One region of the Isoptericola sp. NPDC056573 genome, then DNA from elsewhere that is predicted to be linked to it. Evidence: predicted binding sites of a transcription regulator. Region 1 holds the regulator's gene; the other holds the start of a gene.
The links. Region 1 encodes LexA, which represses DNA repair genes until DNA is damaged. Its sites were predicted from a motif close to TCGAACANNTGTTCGA; they were not measured.
Positions count from the first base shown of each region.

Region 2: a site for LexA is predicted at 2,054-2,069, ahead of ACFQ8E_RS19885 (SAV_6107 family HEPN domain-containing protein). Genes of this name have one in related genera too.

Region 1 is NZ_JBHTUY010000020.1:366-5,629, forward strand. It holds gene ACFQ8E_RS21345 (DUF5302 domain-containing protein) at 1-7, opposite strand, end outside; gene nrdR (transcriptional regulator NrdR) at 65-571, opposite strand; gene ACFQ8E_RS21355 (LysM peptidoglycan-binding domain-containing protein) at 676-1,005, opposite strand; gene lexA (transcriptional repressor LexA) at 1,275-2,111, shown strand; gene ACFQ8E_RS21365 (L-lactate dehydrogenase) at 2,158-3,117, opposite strand; gene ACFQ8E_RS21370 (ATP-dependent DNA helicase) at 3,127-5,196, opposite strand.
Region 2 is NZ_JBHTUY010000014.1:89,900-97,518, reverse strand. It holds gene ACFQ8E_RS19900 (proteasome assembly chaperone family protein) at 1-556, shown strand, start outside; gene ACFQ8E_RS19895 (cold-shock protein) at 780-983, shown strand; gene ACFQ8E_RS19890 (spermidine synthase) at 1,106-1,900, opposite strand; gene ACFQ8E_RS19885 (SAV_6107 family HEPN domain-containing protein) at 2,215-2,610, shown strand; gene ACFQ8E_RS19880 (DNA polymerase IV) at 2,607-3,884, shown strand; gene ACFQ8E_RS19875 (DUF3040 domain-containing protein) at 3,923-4,351, shown strand; gene ACFQ8E_RS19870 (transglutaminaseTgpA domain-containing protein) at 4,487-6,721, opposite strand; gene ACFQ8E_RS19865 (DUF58 domain-containing protein) at 6,718-7,619, opposite strand, start outside.

The DNA of each region.
Region 1 (5,264 bases):
CCAGCATGCCCCGGCGGCCTACCGGACGCCAGGGCATTTCACGCGGACCGGACGCGCCTCCCGCTCAGTCCGTCGCGCCGCGCCCCGCCGCCGCGGGCTCGCCGTCGGCCGCCGACCCGCGCGCCTCGTGCTCCGCCCGCAGCGACGTGATCGCGGTCTCGAAGTCCTCCAGGGACTCGAAGGACTGATACACGCTGGCGAAGCGCAGGTAGGCGACCTCGTCCAGCTCGCGCAGCGGCCCGAGGATCGCGAGACCGACCTCGTTCGCCTCGATCTCCGGCCGACCGGAGGCCCGCAGGGTCTCCTCGACCTTCTGCGCGAGGACGGCGAGGTCGTCGGAGCTCACCGGCCGGCCCTGGCACGCCTTGCGCACGCCCGCCACCACCTTGTCCCGGCTGAACGGCTCGGTCACCCCGGAGCGCTTGGCCACCGACAGGCTGGCCGTCTCGATCGTGGTGAACCGACGCTGGCACGCGGGGCATTGGCGCCGGCGACGGATGGACGCGCCGTCGTCGGAGGTGCGCGAGTCGACGACTCGTGAGTCCGCATGGCGGCAGAACGGGCAGTGCATCGCTGGTCTCCTGCGCTCGGCTCCGGACCGGCGCCCGGCTGCCCGTCAAGGTAAGCGGCGGGCGACCGTCCGCGCAAGCAGGATCCCTGGGAGCGGCGATGCCGTCAGTCCAGCGGGAGCAGGACCACCTGCCCGGTCTGGAGCTCCGCCGAGGTCAGCCCGTTGAGGTCGCGGAGCTCGGCGACGACGTCGCGCAGGTCGTCCCCCGTGTCCCGCACCTGCTGCGCGTACTGCCACAGGGTGTCGCCGGGCGCCACCGTCTGGAGCCGCACCTCGACGCCTGCGCCCGGCGCCTCCGCCACGGCCCGCTGGCCGACGAGGCCCGCGCCCACGAGGACGAGGAGCACCAGTGCCGCGACCACCACCCGTCCCCTGCGGGTCAGCCGGAGCCCTCCGAGCCCGAGGAACCCGTGAGCGTCGCTGGTGCTGCGCACGTTCTGCATCGTCCTGCCTCCGGTCCACGTGGTGCCGCGATGGGCGGCCGCTCCGTCGAGCATCCGTCGTCGAACACCCGTTCGTCGAACACCTGTACGTCGAACTGCTGTACTAGGTGTACCACGTCGGGGCGACACGGTCGAGACCTGATCGAACAGATGTTTGATGTCGGGCCGGAACTGGCTTAGAGTGGCCGACAGCGCGATGGAAGGTTTGTCGGATTTCATCGGCCCGCCCACGGGCCGCGCCCTGCAGGACGGAGAACGCGATGACCAGCGGACGGGACCAGGCCCCGGCGTCCACGACGACGGCGACGTCATGGGCAGCCCAGGACGAGACCCCCGGGGAGGCGGCCGCGTCGACGGTCCCGGCCGGCACCACCACGAACGTGCTGGCGTCGGTGAGCGAGCTCTCGCCCTCGTCCGACCGCCTCACGCCCCGCCAGCGTCGCGTGCTCGAGACCATCCGCAGCTCCGTCGAGGCGCGCGGCTACCCCCCGACCATGCGCGAGATCGGCGAGGCCGTCGGGCTGGCGAGCCCCTCCTCGGTCAAGCACCAGCTCACCACGCTCGAGCGCAAGGGCTACCTGCGCCGTGACCCCAACCGGCCGCGCGCGATCGAGGTCGTCGACCTCGAGTCGCCCGCGACCGGCGGTGCCGTCCCCGACGCCGACGCGGCGCCCGGGTTCGTGGCGGGGTCGCTCGCCGCCTCCGACGCGCAGCCGGCCCAGGCACCGTCGTACGTCCCGCTGGTCGGCCGGATCGCCGCCGGCGGTCCCATCCTCGCGGAGCAGGTCGTCGAGGACGTCTTCCCGCTCCCCCGGCAGGTCGTCGGCGACGGGGACCTGTTCCTGCTCAAGGTCGCGGGCGACTCGATGGTCGACGCCGCGATCTGCGACGGCGACTGGGTGGTCGTGCGGAGCCAGCCCGTCGCCGAGAACGGCGAGGTCGTCGCCGCGATGATCGACGGCGAGGCGACGGTCAAGACCTTCAAGCAGGCCGGCGGGCACACCTGGCTGCTGCCGCAGAACGCCGCCTACTCGCCCATCCCGGGAGACGAGGCGCAGGTGCTCGGTCGGGTCGTGGCGGTGCTGCGCAGCCTCTGAACGGCGCTCCGCCCCGGCCCCGCCCGGCGCCCCGCGTCCGGTCCGGTCAGAAGCCCAGCCGGCGCTGCACGGCCCGCATGCTCTCGGCCGACGCACGCAGCCCGGCGACCTCCTCGTCCGACAGCGGGGTGTCGATGGTCTCCCCCACGCCGCGCCGGTCGACGAGGGACGGCACCGACAGGCAGACGTCGCTGATGCCGTAGAAGTCGTCGAGGCGGGAGGAGACGTTCATCACGCGGTGCTCGTCGTTGAGCACCGCCTCGATGATCCGGGTCGCCGCCAGGCCGACCGCGTAGTTGGTCGCCCCCTTGCCGGCGATGACGCGGTAGGCCGACTCGACGACGTCGGTCGCGATGCGCTGCCGGGCCGGCTCGTCGAGCGGCGGGCGACCCCGGAAGGGCCGCCAGTCCAGGAGGGGCACGCCGGCGATCGTGGCCGAGCTCCACAGCACGATCTCCGAGTCGCCGTGCTCGCCCGCGATGTTCGCGTGCACGTTCCCGACCGCGACCCCGCAGTGGCGGGCCAGCGCGTCGCGCAGCCGGGACGAGTCGAGGACGGTCCCGCTGCCGAACACCCGGCCCCGGGGCAGGCCGCTGATCTCCTGCGCCGCGTAGGTGACGACGTCGACCGGGTTGGTGACCATGAGGAACACCGCGTCCGGGGCCACCTCGAGCAGGCCCGGCAGGATGGAGCGCGTGAGGCCTACCGTCGCCTCGGCCAGGTCGAGGCGGCTCTGGCCGGGCTTCTGCTTGGCCCCCGCCGTCACCGCGACGATGTCGGCGCCGCGGCACACCTCCACGTCGTCCGAGCCGTCGATCTCGGCCTGAGGGATGAACATCCCCCCGTGCCGCAGGTCGAGGACCTCGGCCTCCACCTTCGCGCGGTTGACGTCCAGGAGGGCGACGGACCGGGCCGCGCCCCGGGCCAGCGCCGCGTACGCGAGGGTGGAACCCACCGCGCCCGCTCCGACGATCGCGAGCTTGGTCGTCCTGCGTGTCTCGTCCACGGCCCCACGCTAGGTGTCGAGACGCCGGAGCGCAGCGCGGACGAGCTCGCCGTCCGTGGTCGGCCAGAAGTCCGGCATGGATCGGGTCAGGAACGACCCGTAGCGCGCGGTCGCGAGCCGGGGGTCGAGGACGGCCACGACCCCTCGGTCGTCGCCCGTGCGCACGAGCCGGCCGGCGCCCTGCGCCAGCAGCAGCGCGGCGTGCGTGGCCGAGACCTGCATGAACCCGTTGCCGCCCGCCTGCTCCACGGACCGCGCCCGCGCCGCCTTCACCGGGTCGTCCGGGCGCGGGAACGGGATCCGGTCCACCAGCACCAGCTGGCAGCTCGGCCCCGGGACGTCGACGCCCTGCCACAACGAGAGGGTGCCGAACAGGCAGGTCGCCGGGTCGTCGGCGAACGCCTTCACGAGGGTCGGAAGCTGGTCGTCGCCCTGGCACAGCACGGGGACGTCCAGCCGCTCGCGCATCGCCTCGGCCGCGGCCTGCGCCGCCCGGCGGGACGAGAACAGCCCGAGGGTCCGTCCTCCGGCGGCCTCGATCAGCCCGGCGATCTCGTCGAGCTGGGCGTCGGTCGTCGGCTCCCGGCCAGGCGCGGGCAGGTGCCGCGCGACGTAGAGGATCCCCTGGCGCGGGTAGTCGAACGGGCTGCCGACGTCGAGACCCGTCCAGTCGGCCGTCTCGTCCGTCCCGCCCGAGCCGGCGAGGCCCAGCGACCGCGCCACCGGGTCGAACGTGCCGCCGAGGGTGAGCGTCGCCGAGGTGAAGACTCCCGTGGCCTCGCCCAGCAGGTGCGTGCGGATCAGCCCCGCCACCGCCAGCGGCGCCGCGTGCAGGCGCGTGACGCCGTCGCCCGCCCAGGGCGCGTTCTCCGGCGGGCGCGAGCACCACAGCACGTCCGCCGTCGTGTCCTCCGCCGCCATCCGTTCCGCGACCTCGAAGAGCTGCAGGACGGCGGACTGCGCCATCTTCGTGCCGGCGTCCGGCGCCTCCTGCCCCTTGCCCGGGCCCTGGGGCTTGAGCCGGGTGAGGAGCTCGCGCGCGGCGTCGCGCACCGCGCCGACCGCGGCGCGCAGGTCGTCGGGGAGGCCGAGCGGGAACCGCTCCGCGGGGGCCGTGGCGAGCAGGCTGCCCAGTCGCTGCGAGGCGGCGTCGAGCGCCTCGGTCTCGGTGCCGCCGTGCCGCCGCGCGAGGCGCGCGGCGTGCTCCACGACCGTCAGCGACAGGTCGACGGTCGCCGCGGCCGTCACGCGCTCGGCGAGCTCGTGCGCCTCGTCGACCACGACGGCGTCGTGCTCGGGCAGCACGCCCGGGTTCCCCGAGACGGCGATCCCCAGCATCGCGTGGTTGGTGACGACGACGTCGGCCTCCCGGGCCGCCGCGCGGGCCCGCTCGGGGAAGCACTCCGCGAGGAGCGGGCACCGCTGCCCCAGGCACTCCAGGGCCGTGACGGACACCTGGCGCCAGGCCCTGTCGGGGACACCGGGCACGAGATCGTCCCGGTCGCCCGTGTCGGTGTCGTCGGCCCACGCGTGCAGCCGGCGCACGTGGTCGGCGAGCGTGGCGGCGTCGTCCCGACGCCCGCCCTGGCGAGATCCTCCGGGCGGCCTCGAGGGCGCCGGGTGCTGCTCGGCGCCTGCCCCCTCGCCGGGTCCGGGGTCGGCCGGGAGGTCGAAGAGCGTCGCGCCCTCGACCGGGTAGCCGCCGGTCACCTTGTGCTTGCACAGGTAGTTGTGCCAGCCCTTGAGCAGGGCGACCTTGGGAGGGCGGGGCAGCTTGGGCCCCACGGTCTCGGCGACCAGCGGCAGGTCGCGCGTGACCACCTGTCGTTGCAGGGCGAGGGTGGCGGTGGAGACGATGACCCGCCTGCCGTCGACGACCGCGTGCCGCACGGCCGGGACGAGGTAGGCGAGCGACTTGCCCGTGCCCGTGCCGGCCTGCACCAGGAGGTGCCGGCCGTCGTCGACGGCCTCCGCCACCGCCTCGGCCATGCGGCGCTGGCCCTCGCGCCGTCCGCCACCGAGGGCCCCCACCGCGAGGTCGAGGAGCTGCGGGGCGTCGGGGGCGTCGGCGGAGGTCACCCGTCGATCCTAGGGTGACCCGCCGACCGTTCCGGGCCGGCGCCCCCCCCCCCCCCCCCCGGCCGCCC
Region 2 (7,619 bases), on a different contig from region 1:
GGCCGTGAAGGGACTGGCCGAGCGCTTCGAGGTCTCCCTGACGGTCGGCTTCCACGGGATCCCCATGGGGGTGCCGCACACGCGGCCGCTGTCGCTCACGGCGCACGGCACGCGTCCGGGCCTGGTCGAGGACTACACGTCGTTCTTCGGCACCGTGCGGGTGCCCGGCTCGCTCGCCGCGCTCCTAGAGTACCGCCTCGGCGAGGCGGGGCACGACGCGATCGGCTTCACCGTGCACGTGCCGCACTACCTCGCGCAGTCGCGCTACGCGCCGGCGGCGGTCGTCGCGCTGCGGCACGTGGAGCGCGCCACGGGCCTGGACCTCGCGACGGGCCTGCTCGCGGAGGCCGCGGCGGACGCGACGATCGAGGTCGAGAAGCAGGTGGGGGAGTCGGGCGAGGTCAAGGCCGTCGTCAAGGCGCTCGAGGAGCAGTACGACGCCTTCACGAGGTCGGTGGGGCGGCCGAGCCTCCTCGCCGAGCAGGCCCCCCTGCCCACGGCCGACGAGCTCGGCGCCGAGTTCGAGCGCTTCCTGGCCCAGCAGGACGACGACTGACCCGGACGCCCCCGGGTGCCGCTCGTCCGCGGTGCGCACTCCGCCCGTCCCGAATGGCCGATGCGCGGCTTCCGCGGCTTATCCGTGGCACGTCGGTGTGGTCCGTGCCACACTGACCGCGTTGCAGAGGCGCTCCTTCGCACGAACCGGCGGTGCGGCCTGCAGCGACGGGTGGCCGCCCGGCCCGCTCGTGCCCGTTGTGACGGAAGGTCGAAGGATCAGCATGGCGCAAGGTTCTGTGAAGTGGTTCAACTCGGAGAAGGGCTTCGGCTTCATCGCGCAGGACGACGGCGGCGCCGACGTCTTCGTGCACTACTCCGCGATCCAGACGCAGGGATACCGCACCCTCGACGAGGCCCAGCGGGTCGAGTTCGAGATCACCCAGGGCCCCAAGGGGCCGCAGGCGGAGCAGGTCGTGCCGCTCTGAGCACCCGGCTCGCCTGACGACGGCCGCGTCCCCGGGAGGGGCGCGGCCGTCGTCGTGCCGGGCGCGACCGGTGCTCGCCAGGTGCTCGCCCTGTCGCCCGAACAGTGCTCGACCGGCGGACGTCAGGCCCCGGCGAACCTCGTGAGCTCGTCACCGACGAGGAGGCGGGTCGGGACGGGCAGGCTGCGCAGCCGTCGCGCGAGGCCGGCGTCGTGCAGGTCCACCACCTCGTCGGTGTCGTCGGGCGCGGCCCGCACCGCGACGAGCACCACGTTGCCGTACCGCCGGCCCTTGAGGACGGCGTGCTCCGCGACGACCCCGAGCCGGCCGTCGGCAGCCGCGCCCGGTCCGAACGCGGCGGCGAGCGTGGCGGTCTCCCGGCGCGCGAGCGACAACGGCGGGCGGTCCGCGCAGTTCGCGAGCAGGACGCCGCCGGGGCGCAGCACCCGGTGCGCGGCCGCGGCGAACGCGTCGTCGGCCAGGTGGTCGGGCGTGCGGTCGCCCGCGAAGACGTCGCGCACGACGACGTCGAACGAGCCCGGTGCCAGCGACGCGAGGGCGTGGCCGGCGTCGTCGGCCCGCAGCCGGAGCCGGGGCGAGCGCGGCAGCGCGAACCAGGACCGCACGAGCTCGAGGAGGCGGGCGTCGACGTCGACGCCCAGCTGGCGCGAGTCCGGTCGCTCGTGCTCGACGTGCCGCGCGAGGGCGCACCCCGCCGCCCCGAGGTGCAGCACCCGCAGCGGGCCGTCGGGCAGCCCCGCCAGCACGGCGGCCATCTGCTGCATGTACTCGAAGGCGAGGAAGCCGGGGTCGGCCAGGTCGAGGGCGGAGCTCGGCACGCCGTTGACGTGCAGCGTCACGCGGTCGGGGTGGTCCGGGTCGCGCTCGACGCGTGCCGTGCCGGTGTCGATCGGCACCTCCTCGTCGGGGAGTGTCGGTGCGTCGGAGGATGCTGGGTGGCGTCGACCGGACCGGCGCTCGGGGCGCGATCCACCTCGGGAGGAGCGGGACATGCGACCAGTCTCCCCGCTCCGGAGGGTGGGGAGGGCCCGGGCCGGCAGTTGACAGGTTCGAACAGGTGTTCGACACTGGACGGGCGCGGGGAACCGCGGAGCACGGGAGGTGCAGGATGTCGGCTCGCACGAGATCTGCCGGTGCGACGGGCGGTCGTGGTCAGGCCGGCCGAGCAGGTCATGGCGGTGCGGGCGCGGCGCTGCCCCCGAGCCCCGAGGTGACCCGGCTGCTCGACCGCTCCGACGCGGAGCTCGCGGCGGCCGCGACGGCGACGGACCCGGCCGAGCGCTTCGTGCACGCCCACCTCGCGGCGCTGCGTGCGGCCGCCGCCGTCGTCGCGCTGCGCGGCCGCCCGTCGGCCCGGAGCCGGGCGCGTTCGGTCTGGGACATGCTGGCGCTCGTGGAGCCCGACCTCGCCGCGTGGTCGGGCTACTTCGCCTCCGGGGCCCGTGTCCGGGCGGCGGTCGAGGCGGGGCTCGAGCCCGACGTCGACGCCCGGCGGGCGGCCGAGCTCGTGGCGTGCGCGGAGGACTTCCGGGACGAGGTCGGCCTCCTGGTCGACCCGCGCGCCGGGTTCGCGCGGCCGCTCGCCCTCACGCCGGCGGCGTCGTGAGCCGCGGCCCACGGGCAGCGGGGGCGTTCCGGGACTGGGGCAGCGACGAGTCCGGCACCTCCGTGCTGCACGTCGACATGGATGCCTTCTTCGCGTCCTGCGAGCTCGCCCGCCGCCCCGAGCTGCGCGGTCGTCCCGTCATCGTCGGGGGGCGGGAACGGGGCGTGGTGCTCGCGGCGACCTACGAGGCCCGGGCCTTCGGGGTGCGCTCCGCGATGTCGATGGCCGCGGGGCTGCGCCTGTGCCCGCAGGCCGTCGTGGTGCCGCCCGACCACACGCTGTACCACGAGGTGTCCGAGTCGGTGATGGCGATCCTTGCCACGATCACCCCGTTGGTCGAGCGTGTCTCGGTCGACGAGGCCTTCCTGGACGTGAGCGGGGCCCGGCGCCGGCTGGGCGCGCCCACGGCGATCGGGGCGCGGCTGCGCGAGCAGGTCCGGGCCGAGCACGGGATCACCTGCTCCGTCGGGGTCGCGCGCAACAAGTTCGTGGCCAAGCTGGCGTCCACCCACGCGAAGCCGGACGGGATGATGCTCGTGCCGGCGGACGCGACCGTGCCCTTCCTGCGGACTCTGCCGGTCGGTGCGCTCTGGGGGGTGGGTGAGAAGACGGAGGCCGCCCTGGCGCGCTGGGGCATCACGACCGTCGCCCAGCTCGCGGACACCGACGTGCCGACGCTGCAGGCGGCGGTCGGGTCGGTCTCCGGGGCGCACCTGCACGACCTCGCGTGGGGGCGCGACCCGAGGCCGGTCGTCCCGGGGCACGAGGAGCGCAGCGTCGGGGCCGAGACGACGTTCGAGCGTGACCTGTGGGACCTCCGCGCGGTGGAGCAGCGTGTCCTCGAGCTCGCGGACCGGGTCGCGGCCCGGCTGCGGCACCAGGGCGTGGTCGCGCGGACGGTGTCGATCAAGGTCCGCACCAGCGACTTCCGGACCCTGACCCGGTCCCGCACCCTCGACGGCCCCACGGACGTGGCGCGCGCGATCTTCCTGGTCGCGCGCGAGCTGCTGGGTGCGGCGGACCTCCGCGGTCTGCCCGTGCGCCTGGTCGGCGTCCGCGGTGAGAACCTGCAGGTCAGGTCCGGTCTCGCCGAGCAGGTGACCCTCGACGAGGCCGTGGATCCGCGTCAGGAGGCGCGTCGGGAGGCCGAGCTGGCGCTGGACGCCGTACGCGAGCGGTTCGGGCGATCCGCGATCAGCCTCGGTGCGGCGCCGGGCCGTCGCCGAGGTTCACCCCCGCCGACTACCATGCCGGGCGGCTCAGGCATATCCTGAGGGCGTTACCGTTCCACCGCGAGACCCGGGGGGACTCGATGCCACTGTCCGAGTACGAGCAGCGAGTGCTGGAGCAGATGGAGCGCGCGCTGAGCAGCGACGATCCCCGTCTGGCCAACACCCTGCAGCAGGCGCGCCGCCGGTCGCCCCTGCGCTATGTCCTGGCCGGCGTAGGAGTCGTCGCAGGGTTGCTGCTGCTCGTGGTCGGTGCCGCGACGTCGCAGGCCTGGGTCGGAGTCGCCGGCTTCGTGCTGATGTTCGCCGGGGTGGCGTACGCGTTCGCCGCTCCCCGCAAGAAGGGCCCGACGGGAGTCGTCCGGCCGGACGGGACGATCGACCCCCAGACCAACCCCGATCGCTCGCGCCCCGGGCAGACGGCGACCCGTCCCAGCACGGCCGCCAAGAAGGAGGGGTTCCTCGCGCGGCTGGAGGAGCGCTGGGAGCGCCGACGGGACCAGGGCCGCTGAGGTCCGGAGCGTCACGCTCGACCGAGCCCGCCCCGCTCTTCCCGAGCGGGGCGGGCTCGTGCGTTCACACCGTGGGCCACCCGCGCGACACGCCCCGCCCGCGACCCCTACGCGCCCCCGGCGCGGCCGCAGCGGTCAGCGCGTCGACAGGGTCTCGCCGAGCCCGGAGGTCACCGCCGTCGCGAGCCGTTCGAGCTCGTCGGGCTCGGGTGGCACGGACTCTCTCGCGTACCGGCTCGCCTCGGCCGCCCGCGCGAGCGCGCCGAGGTCCTCGCGCACCTCGGGGCTGAGCTCGCGGCCGGTCCGGGTGGTCACGGCGGACGCGATGGCGTCCGGGGCACGGCGCAGCGTCGTGGCGGGCGGAAGCCGGACGCCCTCGGCGGCGAGCGCGGCGAGCACCTGCTGCCAGGCGAGCTCGGGGTCGAGCTCCAGCGAGGCGCGCCGCCGCCTGGCCAGGAGCAGCACGAGGCCGCCCACCAGGACGACGACGAGGCTGCCTGCCGTGATCCACACCCATCCGGGGAGACCGGTGTCGACGACGGGCGTGACCGCGGCGGCGGTCGAGGCCGAGGGCGTCGCCTCGTCGTCGGTCGAGGTGCTCCCCGCCGAGGGCTCCCGCTCGCGGAGGTCGTTCGACGTGGGCACCGCGGCCGGGTCGCCCTGGACGCGCGGCATCGTGTACGCGGGCGGGCTCCCGGTCTGCTGGGCGGGCGTCGGCTCGAAACGCACCCACCCCGTGCCGGGGAAGTAGATCTCCGGCCAGGCGTGCGAGTCCTGGCCCGTGATCTGCCAGGTGGTCTCGCCGGTGCGGTCGCCGGGCAGGTACCCGACCGCCAGGCGCGCGGGGATGCCGAGCGACCGCGCCATGACCACCATGGTCGTCGCGAACTGGATGCAGTAGCCCGTGCGGTGCTGCAGGAAGTCCCAGACGGGGTCTCCCGTGCCGCCGCGGGGGATGGTCGTCGAGTAGGTGAAGCGGGTGGGGTCGCGCAACCAGCGCTGGAGGGCGACCGCCTGGTCGTAGGCGGTGTCGGCCTCGCCCACGGCTTCGCGCGCGGCGGCCTCGACGTCTCCCGCGTGCGCCGTGTCGGGGACCTGGGTGTAGACCTCGTCGAGGTCGGCCGCGGGTGCCTCCCGGAGGGCGGCGGGGTCGAGGTCCCGCTCGTGCACGGTGAGGGTGTAGGAGTCGCCCGCCGCCGTCAGCCCACCGACCACCTCGTCCCGGGCGGGGTCGTAGCCCCACCCGCCGCCGTCCGTGGCCACCTGGCGAGGGTCGATGCTGATGGGCAGCTTGTCGTCGCGGAGCTCGCCGACGTCGAGGGCGACGCTGCGGACGTCGCCGCCCGACGGCGGGTCGTCGGGCCACAGGACGTCGCGGTCGGCGAACTCCCGGCCGCCGCGCTCGTCGCCGCGCTGCCACCGGCGCCCGTCGAAGGCCGTGGCGGTGTAGCTGCGCAGCGGACCGACGTCCGCCTCGGAGCCGGTGTCATAGGACAGCACGACGGAGCGGGACCGTTCGGTCAGGCTCCGCAGGATGTCGAGGTCCTCGGCGAGGCGGATGGTGTCGCCCGTGGTCGTGAAGGTGCGGTACCAGCCCGCGGGACCGCCGGGGAGCGCGGCGGACGCGGTTCCGACGAGGCCGGCGACGACGGCGAGGACGACGGCGCCGGCGGTCGTCGCGACGGCGCGGGACCGCTCGGCGCGCCGCACCGGCGCGGGCGTGCGCTCGGCCCGTCTCGTCCGCGCGACCAGGGGACCGTCGAGGGTGAGGAGTAGCAGCAGGGCCGTGACGGTCACGACGAACACGCCCCACGGCACTCGTCCCGTGAGCACGAGCGGCGGGGCCCAGAGGGCGAGGAGCGGCAGGCCGACCGCCGCGGGGCGGCGCAGCGCGCCCGCCAGCGCGTCGGCGAGCAGGAGCACGAGCAGCGTGCCGCCGACGGTGAGCAGCCCCATGGGGACGCTCCCCGTCACGGGGGCGACCTCCGACCGGGCGATCTCACCGGCCTCGCCGAGCCGGGCCACGACGCGTGACACGTGCTCCGGGGTGACCAGGAAGGTGGGATCGGCGGTGGGGCCGCCGTACCGCGCGAGGACGAACCAGGCGGCCACGACGCCGCCCAGCACGCTGGGCCATGCGGAGCCCGACTCCTTGGTGCGCAGCCCCCGGGCGCGGGCCCGTCGCTCGATCACCACCCGGGAGGTGACCGTCGTCGCGCTGACGAGGACGATGCCGAGGAGGGCCGCGCGCGTCCAGCCGCCCGGGAGCACGATGCTCGCGAGCGAGAGCATCGACGCGGCGACCGCCACGGCGACCAGGACCCCGGAGGCGACGGTGCGGGCCGTCGGGCCCGCGTGGGCGGGGATCATGCCGCCCCCTCGGCGAGGAGCGCCCAGGCGCGGTCGGGCGCCGTGCCCGGGGGGCAGGTGGCCACGCGCCAGCCGGCGGCGCGCAGCGCGCCGACCGTGACTCCCGCCGTGCCTCCCGCCGTGCCTCCCGCCGTGCCTCCCGCCGGCGTCGGACCCGCGCCCGGGGCGTCGGCCGGCGCCACGACGAGCGCCCAGCAGATGCCTTCGACGCCGAGCTCGGCCATCTCGCGCAGCGCGGTCTCCGCCTGGGGGGCCAGCACGGCGACGACGATCTCCTCCTGCGAGCGCGAGGCGCGCAGGGCGCGGACCGTCTGCAGGACGGCGCGCTCGGCGTCGGCGGACGCGCGGTGCCCGCGCAGGTCGACGGTCCCGTCCAGGATCGTGGCGCGTCCGGTGCGTGCGCCCGCCGCGAAGGGCACGGGCGCGGGGCCGGAACCGGTGGGCACCAGCCGCGCGGGGTGGCCCGCGTCGAGGAACGAGGTGGCGACCGAGGCGGCCAGCTCGACGGCGAGCTCGCCCTCCGCGTGCGTGCGGGAGCCGCGGGCGGACGGCCAGACGCCGGTGCGCGGGTCGACGGGCGGCGGCAGCAGCGACCGGTCGAACAGCACGGTCACGGGCCGCACGCCGGCGCTCTCGTCCGCCCGGACCATGAGCCGGCCCTGGCGCGCCGAGCCCGCCCAGTGCACCCGGCGAGGGTCGTCGCCGGAGACGTACTCGCGCAGGACGGAGTCGTCCGTGGATGCCAGCCGTGCGCCGGTGGCCGCCCGCTCGACGTCGCCGAGCACCCGCGTGCGCGTGGGCAGCCCGACGGTGCGGGGCCACACGGCGACCCGGGTCGGGGCGCCGAGCGGCTGCGTCGTGCGGACCAGCCCGAAGACGTCGGTGCGCGTGGTGAGCA